Regions from separate parts of the Bradyrhizobium sp. 2TAF24 genome, predicted to be linked through region 2. Evidence: riboswitches for the same ligand, from Rfam matches in the RefSeq annotation. Region 2 holds a riboswitch; the other holds the start of a gene.

Region 1 (4,207 bases), on a different contig from region 2:
TCGTTGCGAAAAGGTGATCGATAGTCCAGATCGGCACTGCTAAAATTAGTCAGGTAGGCAGAAGCGTGGATCATACTGGCGCGCGACGAATACCCAAGCGTAGCTAGTCTGTGTCGCGTCCTAGCGAGGCAATCGGCCCCTCGTGGACAATTCGGGGAGGAGTTCGTATCTCAGGGAGATGGGAAGCGTCATGAATCACCGCAATCTCGGCCGCAGCGGCCTCAAGGTCTCGCCTTTGTGTCTTGGCACCATGATGTTCGGCGACGCCACCGACGAGGTCACGTCCGCCACCATCATCGCCAAGGCGAAGGACGCCGGCGTCAATTTCATCGACACGGCCGATGCCTATTCGCAGGGCAAGTCGGAGAGCATCGTCGGCCGGGCTATCGGCAAGCAGCGCCACGACTGGGTGCTGGCGACCAAGGCGGCGAACCCGATCGGCGAGGGCGTCAACCGCCGCGGACTGTCGCGCAAATGGCTGCTGCAGGCGGCGGAGGAGAGCCTCACGCGGCTCGGCACCGACTATCTCGACATCTATTACCTGCACAAGGAAGACCACGGCACGCCGCTCGAGGAGACGGTGCGGGCGATGGGCGACCTGATCCGCCAGGGCAAGGTGCGCTATTTCGGGGTGTCGAACTATCGCGCCTGGCGCATCGCGGAGATCTGCAACATCTGCGATCGGCTCGGCATCGATCGGCCGGTGGTGAGCCAGCCCTACTACAACGCCATGAACCGGATGCCGGAGGTCGAGCAGTTGCCCGCCTGCCGTTTCTACGGCCTCGGCGTCGTGCCTTATAGTCCTCTGGCGCGCGGCGTGCTGACCGGCAAATACGCGCCCGGCGAACGACCGGAGCAGGGCACGCGCGCCGGCCGCAACGACAGCCGGATCATGCAGACCGAATGGCGGCCGGAGTCATTGCAGTTGGCGCAGACGCTGCGTGCTCACGCCGAGGCGCGCGGCATCACTGCCGGCCAGTTCGCGGTCGCCTGGGTGCTCAACAACCGCCTGATCGATGCGGTGATCGCCGGGCCGCGCACCGAGGCGCAGTGGGATGACTATGTCAAAGCGCTCGATCACCGCTTCAGCGCCGAGGACGAGGCGCTGGTCGACAGCCTCGTGGTCAGTGGCCATCCCTCGACGCCGGGCTACAACGATCCGGCCTATCCGATCGAGGGCCGCCGGCCGCGCACCACGCCGCTCGACGGCTGATCGCACGCGGTCGCCATTCAGGATCGGACGACCGCCGCGGGCCGCCATGCGGCCTGCGGCCCTTGCCAGCGCCGCATTTCCCGTCTATGGGCATGGTCACCATCACGAGTTGAGCTGACGCTCAACGCCAACCTGCTCCCGAGCAAGGTGGCGGTCCCCGGTCACGGGGAGATGCGGCCGATCCGGCAACCAAACGGGCCCTCGCCACATCATCGCGTCTGCTTCGCCCGGTCGATGGACAGACCAGGAAAGGCGGCGTGCATGAGCGAACCCCAGCAATTTGCCAGCGACAATTATTCCGGCATCTGTCCCGCTGCATGGCAGGCGATGGCCGAGGCCAACAGCGGACACGCGCCGGCCTACGGCGAGGACGCCTGGACCGAGCGGGCGGCGGATGCCTTTCGCACGCTGTTCGAGACGCCGTGCGAGGTGTTCTTCGCCTTCAACGGCACGGCCGCGAATTCGCTGGCGCTGGCGGCGTTGTGCCAGTCCTACCACAGCGTGATCTGTTCCGACGCAGCCCATGTCGAAACCGACGAGTGCGGCGCGCCGGAGTTCTTCTCCAACGGCTCCAAGCTGCTGGTCGCGCCCGCCGTCGGCGGCAAGCTGACGCCGCAGGCGATCCGCGCGCTCGCCACCAACCGCCGCGACATTCACTTTCCCAAGCCGCGCGTCGTGACCATTACCCAACCCACGGAAACGGGACAGGTCTACAGCCTCGACGAGGTGCGGGCGATCGCTGCGGTGTGCCGCGAGCTCGGCCTGCACCTGCACATGGACGGCGCGCGCTTCGCGCACGCCTGTGCTCATCTCGGCTGCAGTCCGGCGGACCTGACCTGGCGCGCCGGCGTCGATGTGCTGTGCTTCGGCGGCACCAAGAACGGCATGGCCGCCGGTGAAGCCATCCTGTTCTTCGATCCCAGGCTCGCCGAGGATTTCGATTATCGCTGCAAGCAGGCCGGGCAGCTCGCCTCCAAGATGCGCTTTCTGGCGGCACCGTGGGTCGGCATGCTGGGCAATGGCACCTGGCTTGCCAACGCCGCGCACGGCAATGCCTGCGCGCAGCGCCTCGCCCGCGGGATTGCCGGCACGCCTGGGCTGGAGATCATGTTTCCGGTCGAGGCCAATGCGGTGTTCGTGCGCCTCGCCGAGCCTGCGCTTGCGGCGCTGCGTCGCAGGGGCTGGCGCTTCTACACCTTCATCGGTGGTGGCGCGCGGTTCATGTTCGCATGGGATGCGGATCCGCTGCGCGCCGATGAGCTTGCGGCCGACCTGCGGGCCGTCGCCGGGGAGGCCGCGGCGATGCCGCTGCCGGCCTGAAGGCCGGCGCGGAAAAATACAGTGGCTAAAGCCGCTGCACGGCCTTACCACAGCGCTGGGATCAACGATGTGAACTGATCATGAGACTGCTGATCGTCGAGGATAATGTCGAGCTGGCGCGGCTGCTGGCGAAGGGGCTGACCGGAGCGGGCTTTGCGGTCGACGTGCTCAACAGCGCGGCGGAAGCCCGCGCGGCGCTGACGACGACCCACTTCGCGGCGCTGGTGCTCGATCTCGGGCTGCCTGATGGCGACGGCCTCGCCATCCTCAGGGAGATCCGCCATCGCAAGGACCCGCTGCCGGTGCTGGTGCTGACCGCGCGCGACGGCCTGCAGGATCGCGTCACCGGCCTGCGCAGCGGTGCCGACGACTATCTGGTCAAGCCGTTCGCGCTGGAGGAACTGGTGGCGCGGCTGGAGGCGATCCTGCGCCGGCCGGGCCAGTTGCTCGGCAGCTCGCTGCATCTCGGCAATCTCGTCTACGACACGGAGAGCCGGCAGGTCTTCATCGACAGCAAGCCGTTCGTGTTCTACGCGCGCGAGACCTCGGTGCTGGAAATCCTGCTGCGCCGCCAGGGCCGGGTGGTGCCGAAGAAGACGGTGGAGGACCACATTTTCGGGCTCGCCGGCGAAGTGGCCTCGAACGCGGTCGAGGTCTATGTCTCGCGGCTGCGCAAGCAGCTCGCCGAAAATGGCGCGAAACTGCAGATCCACACCATTCGCGGCGTCGGCTACCTGTTGTCCGAGGACAAGTAGCGTGTTCCGCTTTCCGTCGATCGCCTCGCGCGTCGTGCTGCTGCATGTGGTCGCGGTGATGCTGACGGCGGTGGTGATGCCGCTGGTGCTGTTCTGGCTGCTGAATTCCGAAATCACCAACCTGCATCGCGCCGCGATGCGCGATCAGGCGGAGGCGATCGCGCGCAAGATCACGGCGGGGCCCGACGGCAAGCTCGTGCTCGATCTGCCGCAGGCGCTGCGCGACCTCTATTCGGAGGCCTATGGCCGTTATTTCTACGACGTGATCGAGCCCTCGGGCGAACTGCTGTTTTCGTCGCGCAAAAGCGGGACGCTGCTGTTTCCCGTGCCGTCCGTCAGCCAGCGCGTCAGCTACCAGGAGGCGCGGCGCAACGGCAGCGTGGTGTCCGGCGCAAGCGTGCTGCGCAGGATCGGCAGCCACTCGGTCTGGATCCAGGTCGCCGAGGATCTGTCCCATCGCGACGTGATCACCGACGACATCGTGGCGAACTTCTTCCGCCATGTCGGCTGGATCACGCTGCCGATCCTGCTGCTGCTGCTGGCGATCGACATCGTCATCTTCCGCCGGGCCATGCGTCCATTGCTCGACGCGTCCGAGGACGCCAAGCAGATCGGTCCTGCGCGGACCGATGTCCGCCTCTCGGCTGAGCGGATTCCCAGCGAGATCCTGCCGCTGGTCGCAGCCGTCAACCAGGCGCTCGATCGCCTCGCGGCCGGCTTCCGGGCGCAGCGCGAGTTCACCGCCGACGCCGCGCACGAGCTGCGCACGCCATTGGCCATCCTGCGCACCCGGATCGACACCATTGCCGATCGCAGCGTGGCGGCCGATCTGCACCGCGATATCGACGGCATGGGGCGGATCGTCGGGCAGTTGCTCGACATCGCCGAGCTGAACACACTGGTGGTCGATCCGGCGGAG
Region 2 (4,207 bases):
CCGAACATGTTCCAGAACCACCACGGCGCATTGAGCCGCAGCGGCAGACCGTTGAGATTGAGCGCGACCGCGCGCTCCATCTTGACGTTGATCTCGTCGCACAGCTGCACGAAATCCTTGATGGTGCAGAAATGGATGTTGGCGGTGTCGTACCATGTCGCCGGCAGATGCTCGGTGCGCGGCATCTGGCCCTTGACGAGTAGCTGCAGCCGCATCCGCCAGTGCCCGAAATTGGGGAACGAGACGATGGCGCGGCGCCCGATGCGCAAGAGGTGCTCGAGCACGACCTTGGGCTGGCGCGTCGCCTGAAGCGTCTGCGACAGGATCACGTAATCGAAGGAGTCGTCAGGATAGTTGACGAGATCAGTGTCGGCATCGCCCTGGATCACCGCAAGCCCCTTGGCGACGCAGTGATTGACGCCCTCGCGCGACAGCTCGATGCCACGGCCGTCGACGCCGCGGCTTTCCAGCAACCGCAACAGGTCTCCCTCGCCGCAGCCGACATCGAGGACCCGCGATCCCGGCGCGACCATTTCCGCGACCAGCAGATGGTCGCCGCGATAGGCATCGGCGGGGCGCACAAGACCGCCTGTCGCCTGGAGAGCTTCGCTCTGTGCCGTCATGTCGTTGCATCCGTATTGCCGAGGCCACGCGCCACGGCGGCCGAGTTGAGGAAGGCGCGCGCGATATCGTGGAATTCAGGCACGTCGAGCAGAAATGCGTCGTGCCCTTTGTCGGTCTCGATCTCGGCGAACGAGACCCGTGCGCCGCCGGCGTTCAACGCATGCACCACGTTGCGCGACTCGGCGGTCGGGAACAGCCAGTCGCTGGTGAACGACACCAGGCAGAAGCGCGTACGCGTGCCGCGGAACGCGCGCGCCAGCACGCCGTCGTGATCCGCCGCGATATCGAGATAGTCCATCGCCCGCGTCAGATAGAGATAGCTGTTGGCGTCAAAGCGTTCGACGAACGATGAGCCTTGATAGCGCAGATAGCTCTCGACCTCGAAATCGGCATCAAAGGAGAAGGTCGGCAAGGCGCGGTCCTGCAGCCGCCGTCCGAACTTGCGATGCAGCGCCGCATCCGACAGATAGGTGATGTGCGCGGCCATGCGCGCGACGCCGAGACCGCGCTGCGGACGCAGACCGTGCTCGAAATAGCGGCCCTGACACCAGTCCGGATCGGCCATCACCGCCTGGCGGCCGACCTCGTGAAACGCAATGTTCTGTGCCGAATGGCGCGTCGCACAGGCGATCGGCAACGCCGCGAACACCCGCTGCGGATAGGCTGCTGCCCATTGCAGCACCTGCATGCCGCCCATCGACCCGCCGACCACGGCCAGCAAGGTGTCGATGCCGAGACGATCGACCAGCATCGCCTGGGCCCGCACCATGTCGGGAATGGTGATGAGCGGAAAATCGAGGCCCCACGGCTTGCCGGTTGCGGGATTGAGCGAGGCCGGTCCGGTGCTGCCGAGACAGCCGCCGACCACATTCGACGAGATCACGAAATAGCGGTCGGTATCGATCGGCTTGCCAGCGCCGATCATGATGTCCCACCATCCCGGCTTGCCCGTGACCGGGTGGATGTTGGCGGCATGCTGATCGCCTGTCAGCGCATGGCAGATCAGGATCGCATTGCTGCGCGCGGCATTGAGCTGGCCATAGGTCTGATACGCGATCTGGAACGGCGCGAGGTCGAAGCCGCAATCAAGATGGAGCGGTGTGTCGCTGCCGAACACCGCGACCTGCGAGCTCGGCTGATCGGCCTCGCGCGCATGAGCCTCCATCCGGGCTGACGGCTGATTCAACGTATCCATGCGACCTCCCCGAGACACTGCGCGCCGGCTGTCCTGCGCACACCGGCGTGTGCGCCTCGCCGGCACCCGGACGATGGCTGAGCGGACAATCTTGCTGCGGCACGCATGGACATGGCGTCTCCAGACCAACCGATCGATCTCACCGGGGTCCGGCCATAAAAAAACCGGCACGAACCACAGTTCGGCCGGGATTTCATCTGTCCCCGGCCTGTTTAGCGAGTTTTTTAACGTGGCTGCAAGCCGGCCGGCTCAAATGACCACGGAACAGTAATGCTCATAGTCCCCCGGCTTTGTCCCGTCAAGATCGGGGATCGCCGCCCCTCGGCCGGCAGCGACGAGGCTGGCCTGCACTGACCATGTTTTCTTTGCTTTCGCCCCTCGTCTTTCCTATCAATGCCTTGCCAACCCTGCCAATTTGACCGATCCGGCCCTTGCAGGGCAGAGCGAACGCCATCGCAAGGTTTTGAACACAGATGTCCAAGGCTCCCCCCGCCCCGCCGATGCTGCAGGAACTGCGTCGCGAGATCGACCGCATCGACGAGCAGGTGCACGAGCTTTTGATGCAACGCGCCGAGATCATCGATCGCCTGATCGCGGTGAAGCAGACGCAGGAAGTCGGCTCGGCATTCCGTCCGGCGCGTGAGGCCGACATGATGCGGCGCCTGGTGCAGCGCCATCACGGCATCCTGCCGCTCGATACGGTGGAGAGCATCTGGCGCGTCATCATCGCGACGTTCACCTATGTGCAGGCACCGTTCGCCGTGCACGCCGATCTCTCCCCCGGCGAGTCCGCGATGCGCGATTCCGCCCGCTTCCATTTCGGCTTCACCGTGCCGTTCACAGCGCATTTCAGCGCGCCGGCAGCGGTCGAGGCGGCTGCCAAGTCGAAAGGTGACCTGGCGCTCGTCCCGGCAACCGCCAGCATTTCACCGTGGTGGATCCCGCTGGAAGCCGCCGGCGCACCGAAGATCATTGCCCGCTTGCCCTTCATCGAGCGTGCCGACCACCCCGCCGCGCTGCCGGTGTTCGTGATCTCGCGGGTCGCCGACAACGCCATGGTCACCGACATCGAGATGTGGAGCATCCGCGTCTCGGGCTGGAACGCCAATGTCGCGCGCGCGCTGTCACCATTCGCCGAGATCATCGCGGTGCCCGATGGCGCCTTCGACGGCGCGGCCCTGCTGGTGTCGGTGTCGCGGGAGCATCCGCTGTCGCGGATCACCTCGACGCTGGTCGCTGCCGGCACCTCGATCCGCTCGGCGGCCCTCGTCGGCAGCCACGCGACGCGCTATACGGTGCCGGCGAACGGTGCTGAGGCCGGTGCCTGACGCGGCGCCCTGCCTGATTTTGAGTTTTTTGGAGTCCGAGCTGATGTCCCGTCCCGTGCCGAAGCCCGGCATTCTCGAGATTGCCCCGTACACGCCCGGCAAGAGCGGGAACGGGCATTCGGGCCGGGTGTTCAAGCTCTCCGCCAACGAGACACCGTTCGGCCCTTCGCCCAGGGCCATCGAAGTCTATCGCGCCGCCGCCGCGCATCTCGAGGACTATCCGGAAGGCTCGTCGCAAGTGTTGCGCGACGCGATCGGCCGCAAGTTCGGCCTCGATCCCAACCGCATCATCTGCGGCGCGGGGTCGGACGAGATCCTGAATTTTCTCGCCCATGTCTACCTCGGCCCAGGCGACGAGGCGATCCACACCACCCACGGCTTCCTGGTCTACCCGATCGCAACGCTCAGCAACGGCGCGACCAACGTCATCGTGCCCGAGACCGCTTTCACCGCCGACGTCGACGCCATCCTGCGTGCCGTGACGCCGCGCACCAAGCTGGTGTGGCTCGCCAACCCCAACAACCCGACCGGCACCTACCTGCCGTTCGACGAGGTCAAGCGCCTGCGCAGCGGCCTGCCTTCCCATGTGCTGCTGGTGATCGACGCGGCCTACTGCGACTATGTCTCACGCAACGACTACGAGACCGGCATCGAGCTCGTCGCCACCACCGAGAACACGGTGATGACGCGCACCTTCTCCAAGATCTACGGCCTCGCCGCACTGCGTATCGGCTGGATGTACGGCCCTGCGCACATCGTCGACGCGGTCAACCGCATCCGCGGGCCGTTCAACGTCTCGACGCCCGCGATGCTCGCCGGCGTCGCCGCGCTGGAGGACACCGAACACTTTGAAAAGGCGCGCAGCCATACCGAAAAGTGGCGCGAGAAGCTGACCGAGGCCATCGGCAAGCTCGGCCTGAAGGTGACGCCGAGCGTGGCGAACTTCATCCTGATCCATTTCCCGCTGGAGAAGGGCAAGACCGCCGAGGATGCCGACGCATTCCTGACCGAGCGTGGCCTGATCCTGCGCGCGCTCAAGAACTACAAGCTGCCGCACGCG

The links. Region 2 has a riboswitch for S-adenosylmethionine ahead of metX (homoserine O-acetyltransferase MetX). Riboswitches for the same ligand answer to the same signal wherever they lie in the genome.
Region 1: it holds a riboswitch for S-adenosylmethionine, as region 2 does, so the genes downstream of both, AB4Z37_RS17780 (threonine aldolase family protein) here and metX (homoserine O-acetyltransferase MetX) in region 2, are expected to answer to the same signal.

The regions. Positions count from the first base shown of each region.
Region 1 is NZ_JBFRFW010000011.1:41,220-45,426, reverse strand. Features, by position in the region: gene AB4Z37_RS17785 (aldo/keto reductase) at 191-1,213, shown strand; SAM-I-IV-variant riboswitch at 1,308-1,416, shown strand; gene AB4Z37_RS17780 (threonine aldolase family protein) at 1,475-2,533, shown strand; gene AB4Z37_RS17775 (response regulator) at 2,614-3,288, shown strand; gene AB4Z37_RS17770 (ATP-binding protein) at 3,347-4,207, shown strand, end outside.
Region 2 is NZ_JBFRFW010000017.1:14,409-18,615, forward strand. Features, by position in the region: gene metW (methionine biosynthesis protein MetW) at 1-623, opposite strand, end outside; gene metX (homoserine O-acetyltransferase MetX) at 620-1,819, opposite strand; SAM riboswitch at 2,011-2,090, opposite strand; gene AB4Z37_RS24190 (chorismate mutase) at 2,293-3,147, shown strand; gene hisC (histidinol-phosphate transaminase) at 3,191-4,207, shown strand, end outside.